Regions from separate parts of the Enterococcus gallinarum genome, predicted to be linked through region 1. Evidence: riboswitches for the same ligand, from Rfam matches in the RefSeq annotation. Region 1 holds a riboswitch; each other region holds the start of a gene.
The links. A riboswitch is a leader RNA that binds a small molecule or an ion and turns the genes downstream of it on or off. The one in region 1 is predicted to bind magnesium.
Positions count from the first base shown of each region.

Region 1 (10,511 bases):
GGCAATGCTGGAATCTGAAATTGTTTTCGCAGCTAGTCTTGGTACTGATGACGCCTCACAAAAAGTTCGTGATTTCTTAGAAGAAATCGCAGAAATGTCCGAACGTATTACGATCGAAGAAGTAACTGCAGATCGGACACCCAGCTTTACAATTATGCAACCAGGTATCGACAGTGGCATTGCTTTTGCAGGTCTTCCACTCGGGCATGAATTTACTTCATTTATTTTAGCTTTATTGCAAGTTAGTGGCCGGGCGCCAAAGGTCGAACAAGCGATTCAAGACCGTATCAAACAAATCTCTCAGCCTTTGCATTTTGAGACATATGTTAGTCTGACGTGCCATAATTGTCCGGATGTCGTACAGGCGTTGAATATCATGGCTGTCTTGAATCCGAATATCAGTCATACGATGATCGAAGGTGGTATGTTCAAAGCGGAAGTAGATGCCAAAAAAATTATGGCCGTACCAACCGTCTTTTTGAACGGGGAAGAATTCGCTAGCGGTCGTCAGACGATCGAACAATTACTTGAACAAGCTGCTGGTCCGACTAGCAAAGACTCGTTTGCAGATAAAGATCTGTTTGACGTGTTGGTCGTAGGGGGCGGTCCAGCGGGTGCAAGTGCTGCTGTCTACGCTGCCCGTAAAGGGATCAATACAGGCATGGTGGTGGAAACTTTCGGTGGTCAAGTGATGGAAACATTAGGAATCGAAAACATGATCGGTACACCTTACACAGAAGGACCAAAATTAATGCGTCAAGTGGAAGAACATGTCAATGAGTATAATGTAGATGTCATGAAAGGACAACGTGCCAAAGATATCCGCAAAAATGAATTCGTGGAAGTGGAATTAGAGAATGGTGCTGTTTTGAAAACAAAGACAGCGATCCTTGCCACTGGTGCACGGTGGCGGAACATTAACGTTCCGGGAGAGCAAGAGTTTAAAAATAAAGGGGTCGCTTATTGCCCTCACTGCGATGGTCCGTTGTTTGCTGGTAAAGAAGTGGCAGTTATTGGTGGCGGTAATTCTGGTATTGAAGCAGCGATTGATTTGGCAGGTATGGCAAAACATGTCTATGTATTGGAGTTCTTGCCGGAATTAAAAGCAGACCTTGTTTTACAAAAACGACTAGCAACATTGGAAAACGTGACGGTCATCACCAATGCTGCTACCAAGGAAATTGCGGGTTCCGATCATGTGGAGCAGCTGACTTATGTGGATCGGCAGACAAATCGTGAAGCCACTTTAGCTGTGGAAGGCGTCTTTATTTTGATTGGCTTGATGCCGAATACAGAATGGCTGAAAGATCGAGTGGCTTTGAATGAACGCAATGAAATCATTGTCGACAAACATGGAACTACAGATCTTGCTGGAGTTTTTGCTGCCGGTGATTGTACAGACAGTGCCTACAAGCAAATTATTATTTCGATGGGTTCAGGAGCAACAGCAGCGTTAGGCGCATTTGATTATTTGATTCGCCAATAATCAAATGCGGACTGATCCTTTAAATAGGTACAAGGAATGACTGCAACGCCGTTTACCAATTTGATTCATTTTTGATCCATGATCATTGCAGCTGATGGCTGAACTTCAGTCAAATAGTTGCCAGTTGATTGGGTCTCGATGGATCGATGGCAAATGGCTGTTGCAGTTTTTTTGTCCTGAAAATAACGAGAAATCTCTAACTAAAAAAGGCAGCGATTCAATGAGCTGTGAGAAAACAGGGGAATTAGTCAATTGCTTAAAGATGTTTAAGAATAATTAAAGAAAAACACAAAATTGCGGAATTCAGTTGTCATCATGAGGAACAAAAGGTAACATTCAGGATGAATAAAAATAACGGATAACCTTGTTAGGTGAGGCTCCTATACAAACATAAGCTATTGCGCAGAAACGTCGAAAGACGCCAATGTGTAAAACAGGAATTGTCGGATTAAGGCTCTTCATAAAATAGCTAAGAAGAAATAAATACTACTAATTTGCTTCTTCTTTACGTTGTATAGTGCCAAAACTCGGACGATGAGATTGCTTGCGAAGTCGAACGTCTTGAGAGAAGTTTGGCTTTTTTTCTTTTCTTGAGTATGTTTCAAAACGTAAATGGATAAAATAAATAACGTCTGAAATCACCTGCTCCAAGGGAAGGAGTGGACGATATGAGTAAAAAGAGAAAGATCGATTGGTTACTTATCACAGCTTATTTGCTGTTGAGTATCATCGGTCTTTTAATGATTTATAGTGCAAGTTCTTACCGGTTGATGACTGCTGGGGGTGCACCGGCCGCGTTGTTCCAGCGACAGCTGATTTTTCTGCTGTTGAGTTGGGGAATGATTCTTTTGATTCAAAAAACCCGCGTCGAAATTTTGTTAAGCAAAAAGTTAGCGGTGGGACTATTGGCCTTTGGCATTGTCATGTTACTGTTGGCCTACCTGCCATTTTTCGGGGTATCAGTTAACGGTGCTCAGCGCTGGATTTCGATTTTTGGCATTCAGTTTCAACCTTCAGAAATAACAAATGTCGGTATGATTCTTTATTTGGCAAACTATTTTAAGGTCAAACGATCTTTCAATGAATTAAAAAAGCCGCTCTTTCTCTTATTTCTATGTTGTGGGCTGGTTCTAATGCAGCCTAAAGTTGCAGGAGTAATGATTTTACTATTTTTGGCTTTTGTTATGATCACGACTGTTCAAGTGCCAGTCAAAGTCACATTCCTGCTATTTACTGCACTGATTTCCAGTTTATTTCTTTTAGGAGGTGCGGTCCTCTTTTTAGGACAACACGGCTGGTTACCACAATTCTTCATGCATGTATACAACCGGATCCAACTTGTTGGAGATCCATTTTCTGACCCATATGGTCAAGGTTTCCAAATGATTCATTCCTATTATGCATTATTCAATGGCGGATTAAGCGGGTTGGGTTTAGGCAATAGCATCACGAAAAAAGGGTTCTTACCCGTTGCGGAGACAGACTTCATTTTTTCGGTATTGGTAGAGGAGCTTGGCCTTTTGGTAGGGATTTTTGTAATTGGATTATTATTTCTAATTGTGTTGCGCCTGTTTATTCGTTCGGCAACAGCTATTGATTCACAAATAGGCTTGATTCTATTAGGAACTGCCACATTGTTGTTATTGCAAACAAGTATCAACATCGCAAGTATCTTAGGGTTAATGCCTATGACAGGGGTTCCTTTACCATTTATTAGTTATGGTGGCTCCAGTTACTTTATTCTTTCGTTTGCTTTTGGTATTTGCCTCAAATTGGAAAGAGGGAGGGAAGCAAATGAAGTACTTCAAACGACATGAAGTGAATTATGCACTGATTCTACCGGTTTTCTTACTTTTTTTATTGAGTATTGCGGTTCAATATGGTGCCAGTGTGCTGGATGGCATTGATCCGGGACCGGTTGTTGTGCGGCAACTCTTTTTTTGCATCATTGCCGCAATCGCATTGTTTGCGGGCAGTTTACTTTCGACGACTTTTTTATTGCGGTTCTCTGGCATCTTTTATGTTCTTTCTCTAGGATTGATGACATTATTGTACTGGTTTTATGATCCCGTCATGTTTGAGTTGACCCATACAAAACGTTGGATCCGGATCGGCAGTTTCACATTGCAGCCTTCTGAGATTATGAAATTGGCTTTTGTATTGTTTATGGTGTATCTCACACTCTTATATGAAAAAAGACAGATTCAGCGAACAATCAAATCTGACTGTTTCTACATTCTAAAAATAGTGCTTTATAGTTTGCCGACTTTTCTATTGATGTATATGCAACGGGACTTTGGTACTAGTTTGGTTTTCATCGTAATGCTCGGCGCACTATTTGTTATTTCCGGTGTCCATTGGAAACTGTTGACAGCAATTTTTACGGTATTGGCTGTGGTTGGCGGACTGTTATTGCTATTAGTCTTTACTGATTGGGGGAATACGATGTTGTTTCGATTGCATTTTAAACCCTATCAATTGGATCGAGTCAAAGCTTGGGCAGATCCTTTTGCTTATCAAGACTCGATTGCTTACCAACAAGTACAAAGTATGTGGGCAATTGGTTCAGGTGGTCTCCTCGGGGCAAGTGACACGCACATTCCTGTCTACGTTCCTGTGCGTGAATCCGATATGATCTTTACAGTCATCGGAGAATCATTTGGATTTTTAGGCAGTTCATTAGTAATTTTTCTCTATTTTTATTTGATTTATCAGATCATTTTTGCAGCATTGCGGACAAATAATAAAGCCTCGGTCTATCTATCGATCACGTTTGTTTTTGGTTTGGTTTTTCAAATTTTTGAAAATATCGGGGCGGCGATTGGATTACTGCCTTTGACGGGTATTCCACTACCATTTCTGAGTCAAGGTGGGACCTCGCTGATTGCAGTTGGTCTCTCTTTAGGCATTATTTTTGGGCTGGAGAAGGCGTATGCCCCGAAAAAAACTTTCCCAATAAATTAAAGGAGTTTACTAAAATGTTCAATCGAACTCGTCGGATGACGGTCAGTCTTAGCTTTATTGCATTGTTTTTTTTATTGACGATCCTAGTCTTGCATCAGCCACACTGGTTTCAAAGGATAGACCGACTCTTTTGGAATTTGCCTCAGATGCGCACTGCTTTAGGAGACCAAATCATGTTGGCCATCGCTTCGACTGCTACGATCCTACCAATAACTGGTTTATTTCTGCTTTTGGGCATCTATTTATGGAAAAAGCAGCAACGAGTTTGGGCAATCTGGGGAATAGGAAATCTGATTGTAGTGAGTGGTATCGGTCAAGTGATGAAATGGCTGATTCAGCGGCCACGCCCAGTCCTAGAAGCTGGGATGGTTCGCGATTCACACAGCTTTCCCAGTGGCCATACCCTGTTAGCTGTTACACTGGTGACTACCTGTTTGCTTTTCACTCGATTTTTGTTTAAGAAAAAAGGTCTGTTGGCTATCCTCGGCGGCTCTTTCATTCTTTTAGTAATATTTTCCCGCTTTTATTTAGGCGTTCATTACCCAAGCGATACCCTCGCAAGTATCTGTTTAGCAAGTGGGATCACATTGATGACTTATGAATGGACTGAAAGGATTCTTACGAGTAAAAGTAACAATTTATCCGATAAATTCAAGCAAAGGAGAAGACCATGACGAATGGAAAGAAAGTTTGGCTGACGCTTTTGGTTAGTTTAACACTGCTTGTGACCGTTGGAACAGTCTATGCGCTGCGCATCGTTCTTCGTGCAGAACAAACGGTTCAAACCATGCACGCACCGATTAAAGGGCGAGAAGCAACAGTAATTGAAGAGGTAGAACCCCTAAGTCTGCTCCTTTTGGGTATCGCAAATGATTCAAAGCGAAAAACAGACTATCGTGCGAACACGATCATGATCGTGACATTGAATCCAAAAAATAAGCGGACATCCATTACAAGTATTCCTCGTGATGCTTATGTAGAGATTGTTGGTAAAGGTTTCAAAGATAAAATCAATCATGCCCACTCATTTGGGGGCGCCGAAATGATGATCGCTTCGATCGAACAATTTTTACAGATCCCAATTCATCATTATTTCTCGATCAATATGGATGGCATGGCAGATCTTGTAGATGCGATTGGCGGAATCACAGTTTACAACGATTTTGAGTTTACGGCTGAGAAAATTCATTACCCAGAGGGGGAGCTTCAATTAGATGGTTGGGCAGCACTTCAGTATACTCGGATGCGTAAAGATGATCCAGAAGGGGATTATGGCCGGCAGAGACGACAACGACAAGTGACTGAGCTCCTCGCTAAAGAATTGCTGTCTCTGTCAAGTTTGTTCCAGTACCAAGAGCTCATGTCGATCGTTGGAGAAAACGGCCAAACGGATCTCACTTTTCAGCAGATCTCACGATTAATAACGAGTTACCAGACTGCCCTAACAACAGTTGATCTCTATCAAATACAGGGGACAGGCTTTACGGGAGATGGCTTGCAAGGAGAAGCAGGGATTTCTTACCAAGCAATCTCTGATGAGGAACGACAGCTAGCGATCCAGCGATTACATTCTGAATTGGATATGCAAACACATAATGAACCGGCAGAATAGATGATGTTGACAATTCGATCATAGATATACTAAAATAAAGAAAATCGTTCAAAAAAAGAAAGAGGTCTCTTGATGAGTGTCTTAGGTATCTAACCAGCAAATTTAAACAAATAAACAATACTAAGTTTATTTGTTGTGCCTGCAGATACCGATCAAAATCGTTATTGATAAAAACAGGTGATGGGGAACTGTCACCTTTTTTGTACACTTTTTTTGAACGTGGAGGAGAGACGTTTCACGGGCACAAGAAAGGACCTCATATGAATATCCCACAAGAAACTGAATTTGACACAATTAAAACAACTGTTAGTCAACGAATCCTTAGTGATTATGGCAAGCAACGATTTGCCGAACAACAACCGGCCTCTTCTATTCATTCCGCTAGAAAAAGACTAGCGGAGACACAAGAAGCAATGGCCCTCTTAGGCTCTGGGCAACAAGTGCCATTCATGGGCCTGTCTGATATTTTGCATCATACGACAAAAATCGAAAAAGGCTTGATTTTAGAGCCGAGAGAATTAATCGATTATGGAGACTTTTTACGGTCTTTTCGATTGATCCGTCAGATGTTTGAAAAAAACCAGTGGCAGACACCGCGGCTTACTGGCTATGCGCAAGGATTAACGGATTTTTCAGACACCGCACAAACAATTTTTGACAAAATCCGAAATGGCCGGATTGACACCGATGCAAGTCGTGAACTTAGGAAAATCCGGGGACAAATAGCCAAGCATGAAGCAGAATTGAAAAAAGTCTTTTCAAAGTTTTTGCAAGATCCACGACTATTACAAGATGCACGAATCATTCAAAAAAATGACCGCTACACACTACCTGTGCGCTCCGAATTTCAACATCAGATCAAAGGGCAGATTATTGAACGCTCCAATAAACGGGCAACAGTTTTCATTGAACCAGAAGCAGCGATTCGCTTGAATGATCGCTTGATAATGGCCAAAGCAGAGGAGACTGCCGAGGAGTATCAAATTTTAGCTGGATTGACTGGACTGCTTGCAGAAAACTTAACAGAGATTTTTACCTGTCTGGATGTATTGGTTGAATTGGACATCATCTTTGCTCGAGCAAAATACTGTCGTGAAATTCATGGTGTTCCGCTAGAAATCAATGAAGCAGAAGTAATCGACTTACAGGAAGTTCGACACCCATTGTTAGGAGCAGCAGCAGTTCCTCTGTCATTACAACTTGGTTACGATGCTCGCTGTCTGGTGATCACAGGTCCCAATGCCGGTGGGAAGACAGTGGTGTTAAAAACTGTGGCACTGGTTTGTGTGATGGCGCACTATGGTCTCTTTCCTTCACATGCTGGGGGAAGTCAGGTTCCATTTTTGAAAAATCTGTGGATGGATATTGGGGATCAACAAAGTTTAGCGAACGCATTAAGTACCTTTTCGGGACATATGAACAACATTGCCCAAATCGTCAAGCATGCTTCACGGCAAAGCATTGTATTGCTGGATGAGATCGGCAGCGGAACAGAGCCAAATGAAGGAGCTGCTTTAGCGATTGCGATCATGGAAGCCATCTATCATTCAGGTGCGCTTTTGATCGCTACTACCCACTATGGGGAAATCAAACAGTTTGCTATTGATCATCAAGATTTCCATACGGCTGCAATGGCTTTTGATCCAGAAACATTGACACCTAAATATCGGCTGCTTTCTGATGCTGTGGGTACCAGTAATGCCTTTTGGATCGCAGAAAAGATGTCAGTCTCTAAAGAAATCGTTGCTAAAGCACAACGATACTTAGAAACGAAACAGTATCCAACGGAAAAAGCAGTATTTAAAGGCATCCAGAAAGAACGACAGCAAGTATCCGTGGCTACTTTAAAAAAAGGCGATCGCATCTCTTACACAGAGACAAATCAAACGGGCTTGTTTTATGCTTATTTAGAAAGCAATCAAGCACAGATTTTGCTGGATGAATCATTGGTTATCGTTCCCACTAGAAGAGTCAAGCTTCTGATGTCTAGAGAAGAATTATATCCAGCAGGGTATAACCTGGAGAGTCTGTTCCATTCATTTGCAGAACGGAAATTTAACCGAGATATCGACCGTGGATCGAAGAAAGCGCAAAAGAAATTAAGAAAACAAGCGAAGGAAAGGCAAGCATTTGCGAAAGGCGACGGCGCGCAAACGTAATTGATCGCAGGAAATAAGCTAGCGAAGATAACTTTCAGTAAAAATCAAGCTATTTTGCAACAATACACAAGTGTTTCCAATAATGGTAGAAATAGCGCTAGAATTGCAATAAATATATAGGATGCTCACAGCAAAGGTCCGAAAGAGGGGAAAGAGATGATAGAAACAACGCGTTTAATTTTAAGACATTGGCAGAATTCTGATGCCAAAGAGTTGTTTGAGTTGGCAAAAGATCCTGCTATCGGCCCAAGAGCCGGCTGGTCGCCGCATCAATCTGTGGCAGAAAGCGAAACAATTATTACGGATGTTTTTAACACGAATGAAACGACTTATGCTATTTGTCTGAAAGATGGCACGCCGATTGGCAGTATTGGTATTATGCCAATCAGCAAAGAATTTATGCTCCCGCCTGCAGTTGAAGTAGGCTACTGGATCGGGAAAGCTTACTGGGGACAAGGCTATACAGTGGAGGCGTTGACTGCAATCCTTGCTGATCAGTTTGCCAGGGAACCGAAGCTAACGGTTTGGGCAGGCTATTATGATGGTAATGAACAATCTTGGCGCGTCCAACAGAAATGCGGTTTTGTCTATCAGTTAACTCAAACAGTCGAGGTTCCTCTGTTAAATGAACAAAGAAAAGAACACTTTACTAGCCTCTCGTATAACCAATGGCTAGCTGTCTCAGAGAACAGCCAAGGAACAGCAATTCAAAAGAAAGAAAACAATTCATCAACGATTCACTATAGCAAACACCTTCCAGAGGACCCACAACAAGTCCTTTCGTTGTATCAAGATGCTGGCTGGTCCTTGTATATTCGCGAACCAGAAGTCTTGTGGGCAGCACTTCAGCAATCCCACGTGATCACTGCTTGGCAGAAAGAGCGCTTAGTTGGTTTGGTGCGAGGAATAACGGATCAGCAAACGATTTTGTATATCCAAGATTTACTCGTATTGAAAGAATTCCAGCGGCAGGGAATCGGGCAAACGTTACTAAAAAAAATAGTAGGAGACTACCCGAAAATTCGTCAAAAAATTTTATTAACTGACGATACGAAAAAAACGCGGGCTTTCTACGAAGCTTGCGGGTTCCAAACAGTGGAGAAAAGTCATGCGGTCGCCTTTTTATATGCCGCTAACAAAGTTAGTGAAGGTCTATCTTCCTAACAAATAATAGGAAAAGAAGTAGGAAAGTAAACAGGGAAGTAAGTAGGGAAGTAAGTAGGGAAGTAAGTAGGGAAGTAAGTAGGTAAATAAGTAAGAAAAGAAGTAGGAAAAACTAGTGGCATAAGTCTTAACCAAGAAGACACACTCGATCACTAAAGAAGCCGTCCTCTGGATGTCGTCTTATAATGGCTGATCTTGACTGTTGTGATCGAAGGTTTATCAGACTGATGCCACTAGTTTTTTTGATCGTAGCAAGGACTTGTCTCTAGCAAACCTCTTGTTTCATTTTTCTAGCGGGAACTCAGAAAACGTCAAATTTAATAACATTAATGAAATAATTTTATTGAAATTTTGTTTTTGTGACAAAAAAATCGGTTAAGACATAGTGAATATGCTAAACTAATAATGATTGTTTAACAAAAAAACAGGAGGTTTTTCTTTGGAGCTATTAAAAAAGTCGAAATTATTTGCAGTACTTGTGTTTATTTGTTTGGTGGGACTAGGCATATGGATCTATTCAAATATTCTGTTTGTCTTCCGCCCGCTAGAAGCCATTTTTGCTAGTGTCTTTTTACCCGTTTTGATTTCTGTATTTATTTTTTATATCTTTTTGCCTTTTTTCAATTTGATCAAAAAAAGGAGCAGCAATCAACATCTCGCTCTTTATGTCACATTGCTTCTAATCCTCTTTGCTGCTTATTTAATCATTCAGGTGATCGGTCCGGCACTGATTAACGAAATGGCACGTTTTATCAATCAGATTCCTTACATCATCAACAGAATCATTGACAATATCGATCATTCTTCTTTTGAGGAATTATTTGGTCCACTGTTAGATTCATTGGATATCAACCAAATCAGTAATCTCGCTGCTCAGTTTATCACTGGGGCTACGAATAGTCTGACAAGTTTGGTAGCAATCGTCTCTCATTCAGCGATTGTTTTGTTCACGATTCCGTTGCTATTGGTTTATATGTTTAAAGATGGACATAAGGTTCCTGATCTTTTGGTCTCGAAAGCACCAAAAAAATTTCGCTCTCTTATTCTGCAGTTGTGTCAAGATTTTCATCAAGCTGCTTCAGCATATATTAGCGGAAAGCTACTTGTCTGTTTGTATGTTGGCGTC
Region 1 covers NZ_CP050816.1:2,067,773-2,078,283, forward strand. Annotated here, with positions in the region: gene ahpF (alkyl hydroperoxide reductase subunit F) at 1-1,486, shown strand, start outside; M-box (ykoK) riboswitch at 1,843-2,032, shown strand; gene HED61_RS10280 (FtsW/RodA/SpoVE family cell cycle protein) at 2,155-3,303, shown strand; gene HED61_RS10285 (FtsW/RodA/SpoVE family cell cycle protein) at 3,281-4,450, shown strand; gene HED61_RS10290 (phosphatase PAP2 family protein) at 4,465-5,124, shown strand; gene HED61_RS10295 (LCP family glycopolymer transferase) at 5,121-6,062, shown strand; gene HED61_RS10300 (endonuclease MutS2) at 6,323-8,221, shown strand; partial or broken gene HED61_RS10305 (GNAT family N-acetyltransferase) at 8,378-8,797, shown strand; gene HED61_RS10310 (GNAT family N-acetyltransferase) at 8,957-9,385, shown strand; gene HED61_RS10315 (AI-2E family transporter) at 9,825-10,511, shown strand, end outside.

Region 2 (10,511 bases), 110 kb from region 1:
AGTTGCTTCGGCTGTAGAATTGACAGTGGCATGAATAAAAGTTCGATCCAAAAGATTTCTTGGTCTTGCAGCAAGCGATAGGAAAACATTCTTATCACTTGCTGCTGAGGGCAACAAGTCTTTTGGTTTTTTTATTTTCAGCGCTGACCTTCTGCTTTTTGTGGAATCATCTCTATCGACTATTTGGTTTTTCTTAATCTTTCGTTATAATAGAAGAAATGATGAAAAAAAACTAAAAAAATATTCTGAGCTAAAAGCGGATATTCAGTTGACTAAGTGAGTAAGAGCAATAACAATAAAGTAAACATGCAGAAAGAAGCAGGTGAGTGTTTGACTATCAAAGTAATGTCCGTTTTTGGGACAAGACCGGAAGCCATCAAGATGGCGCCTTTGGTAAAAGAATTAGAGGCTGATCCTCGATTTCAATCAATTGTCGTGGTGACAGCCCAACATCGCGAGATGTTAGATCAAGTATTAGAGGTTTTTGAGATCGAACCTGATTACGACTTGGATATCATGACATTGGGACAGACATTGACCGGCATCACTACAAAAGTCTTGCTGGAATTAGAACCGATTCTCCACCAAGAAAAACCGTCAATTGTGCTTGTTCATGGTGACACAACAACGGCATATGCCGCAGCAACCGCAGCTTTTTACGCTCAGATTCCGATCGGTCATGTTGAAGCTGGTTTGCGGACGTGGAATAAACGATCACCCTATCCGGAAGAAGCCAACCGGCAACTCATCGATGTGCTAGCGGATCTTTACTTTGCTCCAACGCTTCAAAGTAAAGAAAATCTACTTGCGGAAAATCATGATCCAGAAGCCATCTTTGTCACTGGCAATACCGCGATTGATGCCATGCGCTACACTGTTTCTCAAGACTATCAGCATCCTACACTAACAGACAAAAAACAGCGAAAGATTTTGTTGACGATGCACCGCAGAGAGAATTTAGGTCAGCCGATGAAGAATGTTTTTCAGGCATTGGCTCGAATCGCAGGCGAGTTTCCAGAAGTCTCAGTCGTTTTTCCGATGCATAAAAATCCCAAAGTTCGAGAAATTGCTCAAGAAACTCTGGGTGCTTTAGAGAATGTTACATTGATTGAACCTTTAGATGTCATCGATTTTCACAATTTTGCCAACCAAAGCACATTGATTCTAACTGATTCCGGCGGTGTCCAGGAAGAAGCCCCTTCTCTCGGTGTTCCTGTATTGGTGTTGCGGGACACAACTGAACGTCCAGAAGGCATTGCGGCAGGAACGTTGAAATTGGTCGGTACAGGGGAAGAGGATGTGTATCAAGCAACGAAGCAGTTGTTGCAGGATCACGCTGCATATACCGCAATGGCGCATGCTGAAAATCCTTATGGTGATGGTAAAGCAAGTCAGCGAATCAAAGAAGTATTGGCTCAATATTACCGTCTGTCCGGAATGGCAGATCCTTCGATCCAATGATCCAAAAACTGAAAATGGAATTGAAAAATAACAAAAGTATTTTCACATAATGGTTGACCTATATAATTAGATAGACTATAGTGAGGATAGAAATAAATAATTGTTAGGTGAGGCTCCTATATGGACACAAGCTGCTGCCGCAAAAGTATCGAGAGATGCTTAGTTGGTAGGACAGGTCTAATCGTGAAGGTTAAACCCAAAGCAGCTGATAACGTCAAGTTATCTACGCCCTATAGTGCTAAAGCTCTACAATGATCATGAGTTTTTTACGCATGCTTATTGGGAGCATGCGTTTTTTGTGTTAATGGTCACTGATGCCTTTATTTTAGCTGATACATACAGACCTTTATGAGGTGCTGCAAGACAATTGCTGACTGCCTTTATTTTTGACCAACACTTCTGCATGATCCAGAGTTTCTTGCTTGATAAACAGAGAGGAAGATGAACATGGAATACCCCAGTCCCCAGAGGAACAATAAAAAGAATGCTAGGGGTAGCAAATGCAACTCCTAGTTATAGGAGGAAAAGAAGATGTTAAAAAAATTATCTAAAGATCAAGAATTAAAATTACTTGCACAACTTTCGGAAAGAGAGTTGCTGATGGAAATGCGGACTTCGTTTAATGGACTATCAAAAGAGGATGCAGCAGAACGTCTGGAAGAATATGGACCAAACCAAGTAGATGCACAAAAACCAACACCTGCTTGGCTGATGTTTTTAAGTGCTTTCAAAGATCCTTTTGTATTAGTTTTGGCTTTGCTGATGGTCATTTCTTTTTTCACAGGTGATTATGAAGCAGTGGTCGTGATGGGAATCATGATCTTAGCAAGTGTTACGATCACATTCGTGCAAGAATATCGTTCGCAAAAAGCAAGTTTGGCCTTAAAAGAATTAATTGAAAATACATGTTCTGTCACTCGAGACGGCGAAACGATCGAGATTCCGATGGATGAAGTCGTACCAGGAGACATCGTGACATTGGCAACCGGGGATATGATTCCGGCAGATGCTATTTTGATTTGGACAAAAGATTTATTTATCAATCAATCTTCTCTGACCGGAGAATCTATGCCGGTGGAAAAATTTGTCGATGCTGGGATCAAAGATTCTAAAGAAACGATTTCCGCATTAGATATGCAAGATTTGGTTTTCATGGGAACGGATGTCCTTAGTGGACAAGGTAAAGCAATTATTTTAAAAACCGGTCAAAGTACTTTTTTTGGTGATATTGCCAAAAATGCAACGTCAAAACGAGGAAAGACTACTTTTGAGGATGGTTTGACGAAAGTCAGTAAATTGTTGCTGCGAATGGTAATGGTTTTGTTTCCCATCGTCTTTTTGATCAATGGATTGACAAAAGGCGACTGGGGAGAAGCCCTTTTCTTCGCAATCGCTGTAGCTGTTGGCTTGACTCCGGAAATGTTGCCAATGATCGTCACAAGTAATTTGGCAAAAGGTGCCATGTCGTTAGCTAAAGAAAAAGTGATCGTCAAAGAATTGCCTTCGATTCAAAACTTGGGCAGTATGGACGTTTTATGTACGGATAAAACCGGCACGATCACTGAAGATCGCGTCGTATTAGTGCAGCATCTGAATCCGTTTGGTAAAGAAGACCAACAAGTGTTGGATATGACCTATTTGAATTCCTACTATCAAACAGGTTGGAAAAATTTGATGGATATTGCGGTATTGAACTACTTCGAAGATACAGAGCGCCAAGCGCCTTATCAAGAAGTCATCAAAGTGGATGAAATCCCCTTTGACTTTTCCCGCCGGCGTTTAACAGTGGTTGTCAAAGCAGATGGGCACCAGATCATGGTCACAAAAGGTGCTGCTGAGGAAATGGAGAAAGTCTGCAAATACGTGGAAGTCAACGGACAAGTTCTGGAATTGACAGATGAATTAAGAGAAAAACTTCGTGAGGTAAATCACCGCTTGAACAAACAGGGCATGCGTGTCCTAACAGTAGCAATCAAGCGAGATGCTCACGCAGAAGCCGTCTACACAGTTGAAGATGAACAAGATATGATCATGATCGGATTCATGGGCTTTTTAGACCCAGCGAAAGAGTCCGCAAAAACAGCTATTGCTTCATTACATGGTCATGGTGTCAACGTGAAAGTTTTGACTGGTGACAATGCGATCGTGGCGCAAAAGGTGTGTAAAGATGTGGGGATCGAAGTGAACGACTATCTTCTAGGGATAGACGTTGATCGTCTCTCTGATGAAGAATTGGCTGAAAAAGCAGAAGCGGTCAATCTATTTGCTAAGTTGAATCCTATGCAAAAGTCACGCATCATTCAGTCGCTGCAAGCCGATGGTCATACTGTCGGATTTATGGGAGATGGAATCAATGATGCGCCTGCACTGCGGGCTGCTGATGTCGGTATTTCTGTAGATACGGCCGCAGACATTACCAAAGACGCAAGTTCGATCATTTTATTAGAAAAAAGCTTGAATGTGTTAGATAAAGGCGTCATTGAAGGCCGTAAAGTTTTCACAAACATGATGAAATACATCAAGATGACATTGAGTTCAAACTTTGGGAATGTTTTTTCGATTCTTGTCGCTAGTGCATTCTTGCCTTTCTTGCCAATGCTTTCTATTCAATTGCTGGTGCAAAATCTAGTCTATGATATGGCACAGTTGACTATTCCTTGGGATAATGTGGATGTGGAAGAACTAGAAAAACCAGTCAAGTGGCAAGTCAGAGGCTTATTGAAATTCACCGTAAGCATTGGACCAGTCAGCAGTATTTTTGATATCTTGACATTCTTCGTGATGTGGCATGTGTTCCAAGCAAATACCATTCAAGAACAAGCGCTGTTCCAAGCCGGCTGGTTCATGATCGGTCTTGTGACGCAAACATTAGTCGTGCATATGGTCCGGACGCGTAAACTGCCATTTTTCCAAAGTATCGCATCGCCAGCAGTCTTACTGTCAAGCGTTCTTGCGATTTTGGTGGGTTTCGGTATTATCTTGTCGCCGCTGCACACAGTCTTTGATTTTGCAGCGCTACCATCTTCTTACTGGCCATGGTTTGTCGGCATTATTCTTGCCTACCTGGTAAGCGTAGAAGTAGCTAAGAGAATCTATATCCATTATACAAAAGAGTGGATCTGAGAAAAGAAACGGATAGTCATAAAAGATTTTAACTTTTATGCTATCTGTTTCTTTTTTATTCTCTTCTGTATTATTTTTTTCTCATTATCAAAAAAAACTAATTTTACTAAGTCGGAACATTCACAAGGGAAAGTCCTCGAGGTGTTACGTTTCTGTTTAGTTAAAAGGCGAAGTCTGTACTATTCTTAAAAGAAAAAAAGAATTTAATAAGGAGCAAAGCAAGAAAGCGATTGCTTAAATGTGATTGTTTTCACTAATCGTTTCTTAAGAGTTGGTCTAATGGGAATCGTTTTATTAAAAAAAAATACCTTTTCACTTGTCTTATTCTCGTTTAAATGATAATTTATAGTAGTAAATGATTTTTCGATGATACAGATTTTATCCCTGTTACATTCGAAAGTGAATTTTTATATCAGAGAGGAAAGTGTGTCAAGATGGCAAAAAAACAAAAAGCACTTGATTTCCAAGCAATTTTGGAGCAAGTCAATGCAGATTTTCCAACTTATCAAGCATTAGATAAAGACGGAAAAATCGTAAATCCAGATTTAGTACCTGATCTAAGTGACGACGAATTAGTCGAGTTGATGACTCGCATGGTATGGTCCCGTGTATTAGACCAACGCTCTACTGCGTTAAACCGTCAAGGTCGTCTAGGTTTCTTCGCGCCAACAGCTGGTCAAGAAGCAAGTCAATTAGCAAGTCATTTTGCATTTGAAAAAGAAGATGTGCTTTTACCTGGTTACCGTGATGTCCCTCAATTGATCCAACACGGCCTTCCATTGAAAGAAGCGTTCTTATGGTCTCGCGGACACGTAGCTGGAAACCTTTATCCAGAAGACTTGCAAGCTTTACCACCACAAATCATTATCGGTGCGCAATACGTGCAAGCTGCTGGTGTAGCTCTTGGTCTGAAAAAGCGCAACAAGAAAAATGTTGTCTTCACTTATACAGGTGATGGCGGTTCTTCACAAGGGGACTTCTATGAAGCAATCAACTTTGCTGGCGCTTACCATGCAAACGCTGTATTCTACATCCAAAACAACGGTTTTGCGATTTCAACACCTCGTGAAGTTCAAAGTGCTGCGCCAACATTAGCTCAAAAAGCAGCTGCAGCTGGTATCCCAGGAATCCAAGTGGATGGTATGGATCCATTAGCAGTTTACACTGTCTCAAAAGCAGCTCGTGAATGGGCAGCAAATGGCAATGGACCAGTTTTGATTGAAACATTGACTTACCGTTATGGTCCACACACATTATCAGGGGATGACCCAACGCGTTACCGTTCAAAAGATATGGACAGCGAATGGCAACAAAAAGACCCATTGGTTCGCTTCCGTACGTACTTGACTGAAAAAGGACTATGGTCTGAAGAAAAAGAAGAACAAATCATTGAACAAACTAAAGAAGAAATCAAAGCTGCAATCGCTGAAGCTGACCGTGTACCTAAACAAAAAGTTTCAGATTTCTTGAAAAATATGTTTGAAGTACAACCTCAAAACATTAAAGAACAAATTGCAACTTACGAAGCGAAGGAGTCGAAATAGTCATGGCACAAAAAACAATGATTCAAGCAATTACAGATGCCTTAGCTGTTGAAATGGAAAACGACAAAGAAATTTTAGTCTTTGGTGAAGACGTCGGTAAAAACGGCGGGGTTTTCCGGGCAACAGAAGGTTTACAAGAAAAATTCGGTGAAGATCGTGTTTTCGATACCCCTCTTGCTGAATCTGGTATCGGCGGTTTAGCTTTTGGTTTAGCACTAGAAGGTTTCCGTCCAGTTCCAGAAATTCAATTCTTCGGATTCGTTTTTGAAACATTTGATGAAATCGTTGGACAAATGGCACGTACTCGCTACCGTATGGGCGGCACACGCAACTTGCCAATTACGATTCGTTCACCATTTGGTGGTGGTGTGCATACACCAGAATTGCACTCAGATAACTTGGAAGGATTGATTGCTCAATCACCAGGTATCCGTGTCGTGATTCCATCAAACCCATACGATGCAAAAGGATTGTTAATTGCTTCTATTCGCAGCAATGATCCTGTTGTTTTCTTAGAACATATGAAACTTTACCGTTCATTCCGTGAAGAAGTGCCAGAAGAAGCGTATGAAGTTCCATTGGATAAAGCAGCGGTGACTCGTGAAGGAACAGACGTATCGATCATCACTTATGGTGCAATGGTTCGTGAAGCAATCAAAGCAGCGGATAACTTAGCAAAAGAAAACATCAATGCTGAAATTATCGATTTGCGTACAGTTGCTCCTCTTGATGTGGAAACAATCATTAAATCTGTTGAAAAAACAGGTCGTGTGGTTGTTGTTCAAGAAGCTCAAAAACAAGCAGGCGTAGGCGCTCAAGTCGTTTCTGAAATTTCTGAACGTGCGGTTCTTTCATTAGAAGCACCAATTGGACGTGTATCTGCTCCAGATACAATCTTCCCATTCGGTCAAGCAGAAAATATCTGGTTGCCAAATGCTAAAGATATCGAAGACAAAGTGAAAGAAATCGTGAACTTTTAATAGTTGAAGAAGGGAAGAATAGAAAATGGCATTTCAATTTAAATTACCGGATATCGGTGAAGGGATCGCAGAAGGCGAAATCGTAAAATGGTTCGTTAAACCCGGCGATACCATCAATGAAGATGACACTTTATTGGAAGTTCAAAATGACAAATCAGTTGAAGAAATCCCATCTCCAGTCACAGGTACTGTAAAAAATATCCTTGTATCAGAAGGAACAGTTGCCAATGTTGGTGATGTATTAGTAGAAATCGATGCACCTGGCCATGAAGACAATGAAGGAGATGCAGGTGTGGCAGCGCAAGCCCAAACTCCTGCACAACCAGCTGCTGTTCCAACAACGGAAGCTGCATCTGCTGGTTCTTCAGAAGGCGAAGGCGTATTCCAATTCAAATTACCAGATATCGGTGAAGGAATTGCAGAAGGCGAAATCGTAAAATGGTTCGTTAAAGCTGGCGACACCATCAATGAAGATGATACTTTATTGGAAGTTCAAAACGACAAATCAGTTGAAGAAATCCCATCTCCAGTCACAGGCACTGTAAAAAATATCCTTGTATCAGAAGGAACAGTTGCCAATGTTGGTGACGTATTAGTAGAAATCGATGCTCCAGGACACAACAGTGCACCAGCTGCTAGTTCTGCAGCGCCAACTGCAGCGCCAGAAAAAGTTGAAACTTCTGGCTCAGCAAGTGTCGTTGAAGCTGCTGATCCAAACAAACGTGTATTAGCAATGCCTTCTGTCCGTCAATTTGCTCGTGAAAAAGATGTCGACATCACACAAGTAACTGCAACTGGCAAAGGTGGCCGCGTGACAAAAGAAGACATTGAGAACTTCCTATCTGGTGGCGGAGCTTCAGCAACTGCAGAAGCAGCAGCTCCAGCAAAAGAAGAAGCGCAAGCACCAGCAGCTGAAAGCAAACCAGCAGCACCAGCTAAAGCCTTCAAGTCTAACTTGGGTGATTTAGAAGAACGTGTAGCATTAACTCCGACACGTAAAGCAATTGCGAAAGCAATGGTCAACAGCAAACATACAGCACCTCATGTAACATTGCATGATGAAGTAGAAGTAACAAATCTTTGGGATAATCGTAAGAAATTTAAAGAAGTTGCTGCTGCCAATGGCACAAAACTTACTTTCTTGCCATATGTTGTAAAAGCATTGACTGCTACAGTCAAAAAATTCCCTATCTTGAATGCTTCAATCGATGATGCAAAACAAGAAATTGTGTACAAAAACTACTACAATATCGGTATTGCTACGGATACGGATCATGGGTTATATGTACCAAATGTCAAAGATGCAGACCGCAAAGGAATGTTTGCTATCGCTGATGAAATCAACGAAAAAGCTAAACTTGCTCATGACGGTAAACTTTCTGCAGATGACATGCGCAACGGAACGATCACTATCAGTAACATTGGTTCTGTAGGCGGTGGCTGGTTCACACCAGTAATCAACTACCCTGAAGTAGCTATCTTGGGTGTTGGTACAATCGCGCAACAACCAATCGTCAATGCTGAGGGCGAAATCGTTGTCGGCCGCGTAATGAAACTTTCATTGAGCTTTGACCACCGAATCGTTGATGGTGCAACAGCGCAACAAGCAATGAATAATATCAAACGTCTATTAGCTGATCCAGAGCTATTAATGATGGAAGGATGATTAACAAATGGTAGTTGGAGATTTTGCTGTTGAATTAGATACAGTTGTAATCGGTGCGGGACCTGGCGGCTATGTAGCTGCCATCCGCGCAGCGGAAATGGGACAAAAAGTTGCGATCATTGAAAGAGAATACATTGGCGGTGTTTGTTTGAACGTTGGTTGTATCCCTTCAAAAGCATTGATTGCAGCAGGACATCATTACCAAGAATCACTAGATTCGACAATGTTTGGTGTAACAAGCGAAAACGTATCACTTGATTTTGCTAAAACACAAGAATGGAAAGACAACAAAGTTGTGAAAACATTGACTTCAGGTGTTGGCTTCCTATTGAAAAAACACAAAGTTGAAACAATTGAAGGGGAAGCTTTCTTTGTTGATGATCACACATTACGTGTGATTCATCCTGATTCAGCTCAAACTTATTCTTTCAACAATGCAATCATCGCGACAGGTTCTCGCCCAATTGAAATCCCTGGTTTCAAATTCGGTGGACGTGTGCTTGATTCTACTGGCGGATTGGCATTGAAAGAAGTGCCTAAAAAATTCGTTGTTATCGGTGGCGGTGTCATCGGTTCTGAACTTGGTGCTGCTTATGCAAACCTTGGAGCAGAAGTAACGATTCTTGAAGGTTCTCCTCAAATTTTGCCAACTTATGAAAAAGATATGGTTAAATTAGTTGAAGAAGACTTCGCTAAAAAAGGTGTAACGATCGTTACTAATGCAATGGCTAAAGAAGCTGTTGATAATGGCGATAGTGTAACGGTTAAATACGCTGTTGATGGCAAAGAAGAATCAGTGACAGCTGACTATGTGATGGTTACAGTTGGTCGACGTCCGAATACAGATGACATGGGCTTAGAGCAAGCCGGTGTTGAAGTTGGCGAACGTGGATTGATCACAGTCGACAAACAAGGCCGTACGAACGTATCAAACATCTTTGCAATCGGAGATATCGTACCTGGTGCAGCACTTGCTCATAAAGCAAGTTATGAAGCAAAAATTGCTGCTGAAGCCATTTCTGGTAAAAAAGTTGCTGTTGATTATAAAGCAATGCCAGCGGTTGCCTTTACTGATCCAGAATTAGCTTCTGTCGGTATGACGATCAAAGATGCAAAAGATGCTGGAATTGAAGCGAAAGCTTACAAATTCCCATTCTCTGGAAATGGTCGTGCATTGTCTCTTGGTAAAACAGAAGGATTTATCCGCTTAGTAACAACAGTAGAAGACAATGTGATCATCGGTGCGCAAATCGCTGGTTTAGGTGCAAGTGACATGGTTTCAGAATTGGCTCTTGCAATCGAATCAGGTATGAACGCAGAAGATATCGCGTTAACGATCCACCCACATCCATCTTTAGGTGAGATCACCATGGATGCTGCTGAGTTGGCATTAGGCTTACCAATCCATATTTAATGATAGAAGACTCGTTCATCCTTTCGATGAGCGAGTTTTTTTATGGGATCAAGTATCAGTGAATGGCATAAAATACTGGCGATTGCCTACTTGATTGCTGTAGCAAATCTGTCTGAATTATGCTATATTAAGTTGCTATCTAAAACGGATGAAGGCGGGGATTGTATGCGTAAACAATTGGGTGGGAAAACGATTCGTCTCTATTATACAAGTCTGCAATTTCTTTATTGGATGATGTTTTGTTCAATTTATGGATTTGCCACATTATTTCTGATTTATTTTAAGATCGATCCAGCAAAAATCGGTGGGATCTTAGCACTTAT
Region 2 covers NZ_CP050816.1:1,961,847-1,972,357, forward strand. Annotated here, with positions in the region: gene guaC (GMP reductase) at 1-1, shown strand, start outside; gene wecB (non-hydrolyzing UDP-N-acetylglucosamine 2-epimerase) at 331-1,461, shown strand; M-box (ykoK) riboswitch at 1,554-1,724, shown strand; gene mgtA (magnesium-translocating P-type ATPase) at 1,993-4,584, shown strand; gene pdhA (pyruvate dehydrogenase (acetyl-transferring) E1 component subunit alpha) at 5,019-6,128, shown strand; gene HED61_RS09820 (alpha-ketoacid dehydrogenase subunit beta) at 6,131-7,108, shown strand; gene HED61_RS09825 (dihydrolipoyllysine-residue acetyltransferase) at 7,134-8,774, shown strand; gene lpdA (dihydrolipoyl dehydrogenase) at 8,782-10,188, shown strand; gene HED61_RS09835 (MFS transporter) at 10,354-10,511, shown strand, end outside.
Region 2: it holds a riboswitch for magnesium, as region 1 does, so the genes downstream of both, mgtA (magnesium-translocating P-type ATPase) here and HED61_RS10280 (FtsW/RodA/SpoVE family cell cycle protein) in region 1, are expected to answer to the same signal.

Region 3 (10,511 bases), 1.2 Mb from region 1:
TCTGCCCCTAATCCAACTTGCTGACATACAGACTGCGTTACTAACGCATTGTCGCCAGTTAACACTTTCACGCCAACTCCGTGTTTCTTTAACGTTTCCAGTGCTTGTTTCGTGGTTTCTTTTGGCGGATCCAAAAACGCTAGATACCCAATGAGAACCATCTCAGATTCATCTGCTACAGAAAATTCACCTACCACGCTTGGATTCGTTTTTTGAGCTACCCCGATCACACGTAGCCCATCTTCATTTAGTTCATTGACTTTTTTTAGAACTTCTTGTTTTATCTCCTCAGTTAATGCAGTCACCTTTCCTTTGAAATCTACATAACTTGAGATGCTGAGCATTTCCTCGATTGCGCCTTTGGTGATCATTTGTGTTTTTCCAGACGGATCTTCTACGACCACACTCATTCGTCTCCGTTCAAAATCAAAGGGAATCTCGTCGATCTTTTTATATGGGAGATCAGGGACTCCTAATTCTTTTTTAGCCGCATCAATGATCGCAACATCTAATAAGTTCTTCAATCCGGTTTGGTAATAGCTGTTAAGATAGGCATGCCGCAATACTCGCTCATCTTCTTCTCCAGTCAAATCCAAATGGTACTCTAAAATAATCTTGTCTTGCGTTAGCGTGCCAGTTTTATCCGTACAGAGGATATCGATCGCACCAAAGTTTTGGATCGCATTTAAGTTCTTGATCACAGTGCCTTTTTTCGCCATTCCAGTTGCGCCTTTGACCAAATTCGTTGTTACGATCATCGGCAACATTTCTGGCGTCAGCCCAACAGCTACTGACAAGCCAAACAGGAATGCTTCCATCCAATCGCCTTTCGTGAAACCATTAATGACAATGACCGTCGGTGCCATTAATGCCATGAACTTGATGAATAAGAACGAGGTTTTGCGAATCCCTAACTCAAAGCTGGTTCGAATAGGCTTAGTGGACAATGACTTTGCCACATCACCGAAAAGAGTATGGTTGCCAGTAGCGATCACAACCCCTTCCGCTGTACCACTGATGACATTGCTTCCCATAAAGGCTAAATTTTCATAGCTTGTTTCAGAATCACGGCTTGTAACAACTGCTTCGGCATTTTTTTCAACCGGATAACTTTCTCCCGTTAAAGCAGATTGAGAAATAAACAAGTCTTTCGTTGCAGTCAAGCGGATATCCGCTGGAATCATGTCTCCCGCAGACAATTTCACAATATCTCCACAGACGATTTCTTCCATCGGTACTTCTGCGTAGACGCTTTTACGCTTCACTGTCGCAGTAACCTTAACCAATGACTTTAGTTTTTCGGCAGCCTTATTTGATTGCACAGATTGAATCAACGTCATGGTGCCGCTAATCAAAATCATGACAAAGATTATCCCACTGCCAAAATAATCCCGTTCCTCTGGTGCCGCAATAACGACTTCAGTGATAAAAGAGGTAATCCCTAACCCAATCAGCACTAATGTAAAGGGAGTGATATACGCTTTTAAGACTTCCATAATGAATGGGGTCTTCTTTCCATAGGAAATTTGATTTGATCCATACTTGTTCCTAGCCGCGATTGCTTGTCCTTCAGTCAGTCCTCTTTTAGAAGTCTGAAAGGTTTCATAGATCGTTTCGATCGTTTTTTTTGCCATTAATCCGTAATTAATGCTTTGAATAGGTCGTTTTTTTGTTTCCACTTTTTCTACCTTCTCTCCAAATAGTTCGCCACAACTCTCTTCGAATGATCAAGAAAATTGTTTCCTAGCATTGTTGTTTTTTTGCGAGGGTTTGAAGAAGAAGGCGCTAAAAACAAATAGACAATAGTATCTGACTATCTCTTTGTTCCTCTTCTGCCAAACCCTTTGGTATCGAATGACTATCGTCCATTTGTTTTCATCTCCTTCCGGTTGAAAAAATATCGGTCAACTGACAAGTCTTTTTTGAAAACCTTCAAGATCAAAGCATCTGCTTGATAGGCTTCTGTTTCGCTATATCCTAATCTCCGATAAAAGCCCCAAGCTTGCTTTCTTCCTGTTAAAAATAAGGTCGAGTAATTTAAATTTCTGGCAATTTGCTCCGCATACACTAGTAATTTCTTCCCTAACCCTTGCCCTTGATAATCTGGATGAATGGCCACTTGTTTTATTTGCATACACTTAGACGAACAAGGGTGCAAAAGAAGGGTGCCGACAATCCGCTTATTTTGCCTTGCCACCAAATGAATAGCTTGTTTCTCCTCTGCTGGAGACTCTCTTAATAACGGTTGTCCCGCACTAACCTTTAACACTTGGTTTCGCAAAACTAATGTTTCTTTATAGTCACAACTATCCCATCTGATTAACGTAAGCACTGTTTTACCATGTTTCTCCCTCCTCTGCTAAATGAAAAACTTCTAGTACATGATTATTTTTCGACAATTGAGTAACAATTTCTTTCACTGCTAAATCAGCATTTGCAGCAGGCTCGATCTCTACTTGCAGCTGAATCCGATTCTCTGCCAGGTCTTGGCAAACAAAATGGCAAAATGAAAGAACATACCGATCCAATTGATTGATGACCTCTGTCCGCAAAGCCACCTCGGAAGACCTTTTTCCGGTAATGATCAAAAATGAATTTGTGTTCTTCTCCAGAGATTCTGTTCGATACCCTTCAGCAAATTGATCAAATCTTTGAGAAAGAAAACGAATCACACTATTCACCAGCATGATCATTAGCGCTGCAAAAAATCCTTCTTGGATATAACCAGCGCCAATCACTGTGCCAACAGCTGCTGTACACCATAATGTTGCTGCAGTATTTAATCCTTTTACACTAAAACCATCCCGCAAAATAATCCCGCCAGCTAAAAAGCCAATACCGCTCACTACTTGTGCAGCAATTCGAGTAGGACTCGTATCAGACGCAACCATCGAGGATAATGAAACAAAAATCGTTGCTCCCAGCGAGACTAGAACCATCGTCCGTACACCTGCTAGCTTTTTTCTCCACTGTCTTTCAACACCAATAAGGCCTCCTGCCAGCACACTCAGACCCATCATTCCCAAAAATACATACTCCTGCTCCTTTCCTCGTTTTAAAAATAAAATCGAATCATTAGGCACAAAAAAAAAGCGACTTTTCCGCAAAAACTCCGCGAAAAGTCGCTCTAAATTCGTCAAAAACAAGACAAAAAAGACATTGATCTAATCGTTGAGTTTTGGCACTATACAACGTAAAGACAAACATCTTAGCTACCTTAAGAAAAGCCTTGTATTCGACAGTTCCTGTTCTACCCATTGGCGTCTCTCGACATTTTTGGGCAGTAGCCTATGTTTGCATAGGAGCCTCACCTAACAAATCATATTTTATTTTCAGGTACACACTAACAAATTCGTTTTTTCTTGTCAATTTTTATTTTGCCGTTTTGCCTCATGATTTTTTAATACGATTAGAAAAGTATAAGTACGTTATACGAATAAAAATCAAGAATTCAGTAGATTTTGTGTAAAACAAAGCTGTTTTTATATTGGGTTTAATCGATCTTAAAACACTGTGAAACCACTCGTATGAAGATCATTTTAAAATAATCTTTGTTAATGATTGAAACAGACATTTGTCGATAAACTATCAAACTATCGTTCTTCCCTGCAGTCATCCGAAAAGGAAATTTATTAATTTCACATTAAAAAAATTATTTGAAAAAATTTTATTTTCTTTCTAGCTTTACGCTGCTCGGAAATACATTTTAGAATTATTCGTGTTATTTAAAAGAGAAATAACAAAAAACAGTTAAGCACTATGCCCAACTGGTTATGACTAAGTTTTCAGTTGTTTCTTTCTCTAGCAACACTAAATGTCGAACAACCCTTTTTTTGTTTGCCAACTATGTATAATGGACAGAATCAAAAGCAATGCATTGGCATCTCCAAAAGAAAAGCAGAAAATAGCTAGCAAAGTTTTCCCAACGGCCCTTCCCGATCCTTCAAGTTGTTTTGAATCCAGATCTCCTATGATCTCAAAAATTTCTCATACCACAAACTTTGATCTTATAGCAAATCCTCATTCAAGAAAAACATACTTTACTAGTTGCTTCACTCATATAAACTGCTATGCTATTTTAAATTTATCTCTATAGTCAACCCATTCTCTATTTCAAGTTAACCATCGAATCAAATTTGGTAAAACCATTATCGTATATAAAGTTCGGCAAATTTGAATAGCTGCAATTTTTGGCATTTCACCACCCAATTCTCCAGCAATCAACGAGATATCTGTTGCTCCAGCTGGTGATGACGCAAATAACGCTGACTTCAAATCTAGAATTCCTCGTTTGTAAACAATGTACCCAAATAGTACATTAATTATTAAATAACTTAATAGGAGCAATACCGCAGGTATAAGAAGGCGACCAAGTTGGCTTAAACTGTCTCTGTTAAAGGTACTACCAATGATTGCTCCTGCAAAAATTTGAGCAATATAGCGGATATTATTATTTAATTGAGCAGTGTTTTTTAAAATTTTTAGACCACATGAGAAAAGTAGTGAAAACATTAATGCCCCAACAGGAATTTGGAAATATAGACCCAAAATCCCTCCCAATCCTGCAACTATTAAAATAGTGGCATCATTGATAAAGGGATTATTGATCCCAATTGTCAACTCTCTCTTCATTTTTGTTTTATTTTCGGTCGTTTCAATACTGATTCCATTTTTCTTTTCTAGACGCTCTAAAAGAAAACTTATCCAATATGGTAGGATGAGGAGCATCCCAACTAACCTTGCTAATTGCATTGTAGCGACTACCTCAGCTTCAGCTCCCATATCAATACTGATCAAAGATACATCCATTATTCCTCCAGGCATACAGCAAAGTAAAGCCGTAATCAAATCTAACGAGAAAAATGAGTGAAATAGGAATCCCATAGTAAACAAATTGAAAGTGAAAAAAGCCATCAATAACAAAATCGATTTACCCAATTTAGGGAAATTTAGTAAATCTTTCTTTGATACTTGCTGTCCTATATAGGCACCACTAATTATCTGGGCAAAGATCTTCAAGTTATTCGCCATATACATTTGATCTGTGAACATTGAAAAAAACGCAACTGCAAGCATACTCCCAGTCATAAATGGAGCGGGCATTTTTATACGCCTAGCAATTATTCCTCCAATTAGTCCTACAATCAACGTTTCTATTATCTTTACTACCATTTAAGTTCCTACTTTCTTATTCAATGAACAAATTTTTTACAAATGGAAACTAGAAAATAGAGGCATTAATATAACCGTAAAAATAGCCGCTACAACTAAGGAAAAACTACTTGCAGCCCCTTCAAGATCTCCTATTTCAAATGCTTTCGTGGTCCCTATAGCATGTGTTGATGTTCCTATTAGTACACCTATTGCCAATTGATGTCTAATTTTAATTATTCGAATAACCTTGTCTGCGATGATATTACCAAAAATTCCTGTCAAAATAATAATAGGTGAGGTAATTCCAACAATTCCTCCTAGATCATCCGCTATATTTTTTCCTACACCTAAAGTGACTGATTTCGGAAGAAAAGTTATATATTCAGCATTACTTAAATATAGCATTCTAGACAGTAGAGTAGTCAAGAACAAATTAATAAGCACTCCTGATGTAATTCCAAACAAGACAGGAAACAATTCTTTTTTTACTCTTTCAAAATTTTTATAAAGCGGCACTCCCAGACATATGGTTGCTGGGGTAAGTAAATAATTCAAAATCTCGACATCTTTATCAAAATTTTTGAACTCTGTTTTCATAAAAAAAGAAATAAAATAGAGAAATAGAACGGAAAGTAAAATGGGATTAGCAAGTACGGATTTAGTTTTATTTTGAATTTTTTGTCCGGCAAAAAAACAAATGAAACATAGAAAAGCGCCAAAATAAGGAATAGAATCAATCATTGAGTTTTCTCCGATCGATAAGATAATCCGTAACTTTCCCTGAGAGCAACATGCTCACGAACGTTGTTATCACTATAATTATTAATAATTGAAAAAAAAGACTTTTGAAGAGTGACCATTTTTCAATTAGTTCAAAAGTAGCAGGAACAAATAAGACCGGCATAAAAGATAAAAAGAAATTTGCAGTCGCCTCAATCTCTTCAACCGCGATAGTTTTTGTCATAAGTAGCAAAACAAGTATTCCTAATCCCAACATGCTACTTGGTATTCTAATTGGTAAAAATACATGCAATATATCACCAAGAATACTCACTCCAAATAATATACTAATTTGCTTTAAATATTTCATTTTTCCCCCTCAATCTATTTTTTTCTCAAGAAGAAGGAAAAAGATGGTTACAGCAAGTAGATCTGCAGATCCTCCGGGACTCAAATGATTTGCAATTAACTCCTTATTGTATTCTTTTAAAACTATAATCAGCTCTTTCAAGTTATAATTTTGAGCCAATATAGCTTTGCTATCATTTTGCACCTTTTTCCAAGCATTCACCCCACCACGATGTATCAGATTACTATCTTCAGTTACGCTCATTAGGATAAGTAAAGTATTCAATAACAGCTCTTCTTTGTTTTCTCCATCTAAACTTCGAACTATTGGCAAAACTTCCGTCTGTATAGTCGGATATCCAGCTTCTGCCTCTCCTCGAATTCCAGTTAGGTTATATTTTTTGTATATTTTTTCACCATAGCTCATTTTTTTCTCATCAACAATAGAAAAATCATTTGATACCAAACCATGACACATCTCTTTCACGATGCAGAAAATTTGGCTAGTTTCAGATTCAGATAAAGGTAGAGAAAAGCTACTTCCTCTCTCTTTTTGTATGTAATAACCAACAGATCCAAGAATAACTGCAAAAGAAAAATTAGCTCCTTTGTGTGTATTAACGTTATTCGTTGAATGAAGCATCTCTCCTTCTGCATGTTGTCCTATTTTTCTAATTTTCTGAAATAATTCTGATAAACTTCCTGTATGTTTATAACCCGTACTGATATACATCTCAAAAAAAGGCGCCAACGTTTGGATACTTTTTATAAACAAGAAAAAATCCATATCCGTGTGAGCACCATTATCATAACGATCCACCAATCCTGGTTTAGGTGATAGCGCAACTTCATACAATAAAGCTTCAATGGCCATATTTGCTACTGCAGTGATCGTATCCATTCATCACACTCCTCCTTTTCAACTCCTAGAAACTTTTCACAAATCACTAGGAGTTGAATTGTTATATATTTAGCTAATTCTTAATGGCAAATAGCCTAAAAGTATTGATGAGATAATAAAAATGAGAAAAACACCTAAAGCGTATTTACCTGCCTCTTTTTGCCATTGCCCCATATCTACTCCAGTCAGTCGAACCAATAAGTAAATAAATGCAACTAATGGACTCAGTAAGTGAAATGCTTGGCCCATCAGAGAAGCGATAGCCATTTGCATATTGGTAAATCCGTAAGCTCTACCTGCTTCTGCTAACACAGGCATGACCCCAAAATAAAACCCGTCATTTGAAATGAAAAAAGTTCCTGGAGCAGAAATTACAGCAATTACTATACCCCAGTATTCAGCCAGTTGTTTAGGAATAATTGTCACAAAACTTTGAGCTAGAGCGTCAGCCATTCCTGATCCTTGGAATAAGCCCATGAACACTCCTGCAGCGAAAACCAAGATTACAGTTTGCACAGCATCTCCACCATTAGCACCGATGCGGGCCGATTGATCTTTTAATTTTGGGTAGTTAAGGATTAATGCTAAACAAGTCCCAACTAAAAATAATAGCAACGGAGATACATAAATTTTTTCAATAAATGATCCTGCTACAAGCCAAGCAATTAGAGCTATTGTTAAAATACTATTTGCAATAAATTTCTTTGGACGACGAATCGCCAATATATCCGGATCTGTAATCGCTATCATTTGATTGATCTCATCATCACTAATCTGAGTGATTCCTAATCGTTTGCGTTCCTGTCTTCCCATCCTTGGAGCCACCCAAACAATCACGTAAATAATTGATAATACCATCCCAGGTGCGAGATATGAAAGGATACTGGCATCAACTTCCAAAACAGCCATTGCACGAGCAGTTGGACCGCCCCATGGTAATAAATTCATAATAGTATTCTGCAGAATAACTAATACTGCTAAATTCATTAGCTTCATATTTAATTTTTTGTATATGGGAATAAAGGCTGAACAGCAAATCAAGGTTGTTGTTGTTCCATCTCCATTTAATGATACTGCTGCCGCAACGACTGCAGTTGCAACCAGAACCTTCATCGGATCACCTTTAGCAAAATGAATCATTTTTGCTGTCACAGGATCAAATAAACCTGCATCCAGCATAATAGAAAAATACAGAATAGCAAAAAGTAGCATAATTCCTGTATTAGAAGTTGTTGCAATCCCTTCTAAAAAAAACTCGCCAATGTTGCCTTCATTGGAAACCCCTGCTAATATAGCAACAAGTGTAAAAACTAATGGAACTAACACTAATGAAGTAAAAGGTGACAACCATTTTTTTAGTATCGCTACCATAAAAACAATAATCATCAAATATGCTAAAATTGTAAGAATCATTTCAAGCCTCCTTCTTTAATAAGACAGCAATATATCCATTCCTAGAGCGTATAAACGGCGGGAACAGAAGTTACTCCTTCGAGAATATGCTGAACTTCACAAAAATTTGAAATGCACCAATCAGGAATCATTCAATATTGATAGGAACCTTTCGTGTTTCATACCATTTTCGTGAATTTCTTCTTATTGCGTTGAACCACGAAGAAGGCAGTGATTCGAAGATGAACGTACCTTCTCTTGGTTCTCAGAGTTAAAAACTTCTGTCCTTGCCTCCAAAATATTTTCTAATTCAAGTTTTTTGGTTTTCGAACGACATCAATAATTGTCCCATCACGATATTCAATCATTGCGACAACCTTGTCTTCAAATTCTATTTTTTCCGGTTCTCCAGCATATTGATAAGCTAAATCACGAAGTTCTTCAATTGTTTTCAAAGGAATATCCGTTTTCTTAAAAGCATCTATTAAATCCTGTCGTTTAGGATTTACAGCAACACCATAATCCGTTACCACCACATCAATGCTTTCACCTGGCGTAGTAACTGATGTAACTTCTGTTCTTACGGTTGCCAACCGGCTTCTGATCAAAGGCGCAACAATAATTGATACTTTAGCTCCTGCGGAAGTATCTGTATGACCACCAGGAGCACCTTGTAAAATTCCAGTCGTTCCCTGAACAACATTGACATTAAAATCGATATCAACTTCCAAAGCTCCCAGAATTACAAAATCCAGTTGGTTTACAAAAGCACCCTTATTAAACGGGTTCGCATATTGTGAAGCTGATATTTCAAAATGATTGGGATCAGTATGCACTGATGCTACCGCAGCAAGATCAAATGCCTGATCATTAATGACTTTATTGATATAACCTTCTTTGAAAAGATTCACAATTGGTTCGGTGATTCCACCCATTGCCCATTTACACTTGATTTTTTCTTGATCCATATACTTCTTCAAAAAAATAGTCGTTGCTAAAGATGGGCCTCCTGCCCCCGTTTGGAAAGTAAAGCCATCTTTAAAATAACCTGAATGATACATACATTTTGCAACTGTTTCTGCCATGTTTAGCTCACGGGTATCCTTAGTTAATCTCAGTGCACCTGAGACAATTTTTGAAGGATCACCTATTGTATCAACAATTACCACAGAATCTACGTCTACTCCCTGAATACTAGCAGGGAAGTTAGGTGTTTCAACTAACGTATCGGTAATAATTACCACTTTATCTGCATACTTAGCATCGCCATCAACATATGATAAAACTCCACAATCGGACTTTCCGCCCTTTCCACTTGCGTTTCCGTAAGCATCACTTGTCGGGGCTCCTAAAAATGCCACGTCAATCTTTATGGTACCATCTTCGATTGCCCGAGCTCGTCCTCCATGTGTTCTGATGTATGCTAAGTTCTTTAATTTGCCTGCTGAAACTGCTTCGCCAATTTCATCGCGAATGCCACTTGTAGAAAGACCAGTCACAGTACCATCTTCCATGCATGGAACTAAATAATTATGCGCTTTTCCTAAACTTGATGCGCACACAAACAAATCTTTGATGCCTAAGTGATGAATTTCCTTCATTACCATATTTACAATATAATCTCCATCCCTAAAATGATGATGGAAAGAAATCGTCATACCATCCTTCAAACCACTTTTAATAATAGCCTCTCGAATATCTGCTACAATCTTATCTCCGGATGGTTTTACATGAGCCGAAACAGTAGGTGCACTTTTGGTATAGACATAACCATCTCGATAGTATTGTCCTTGAAAAACTTCTTGTCCTTTAGTTAATAATTCATCCGGAATTTCTCTTCCTAACACATTTTTCATGCTAAATCCCCCTTATACTGACCAGAAGCTTTGGCAAGATTTAAAACACGTTGAGCGCCTTCAACCCATGCAATATCGACCATCTTACCATCTACCACTAGTACACCAATTCCTTGATCCTCACTCTCTCTAACAGCTTC
Region 3 covers NZ_CP050816.1:3,265,677-3,276,187, forward strand. Annotated here, with positions in the region: gene mgtA (magnesium-translocating P-type ATPase) at 1-1,634, opposite strand, end outside; gene HED61_RS15735 (GNAT family N-acetyltransferase) at 1,859-2,332, opposite strand; gene HED61_RS15740 (MgtC/SapB family protein) at 2,337-3,020, opposite strand; M-box (ykoK) riboswitch at 3,157-3,326, opposite strand; gene HED61_RS15745 (AbrB family transcriptional regulator) at 4,114-5,172, opposite strand; gene HED61_RS15750 (LrgB family protein) at 5,209-5,895, opposite strand; gene HED61_RS15755 (CidA/LrgA family protein) at 5,888-6,244, opposite strand; gene citG (triphosphoribosyl-dephospho-CoA synthase CitG) at 6,254-7,123, opposite strand; gene HED61_RS15765 (CitMHS family transporter) at 7,193-8,536, opposite strand; gene citF (citrate lyase subunit alpha) at 8,821-10,371, opposite strand; gene HED61_RS15775 (aldolase/citrate lyase family protein) at 10,368-10,511, opposite strand, start outside.
Region 3: it holds a riboswitch for magnesium, as region 1 does, so the genes downstream of both, HED61_RS15740 (MgtC/SapB family protein) here and HED61_RS10280 (FtsW/RodA/SpoVE family cell cycle protein) in region 1, are expected to answer to the same signal.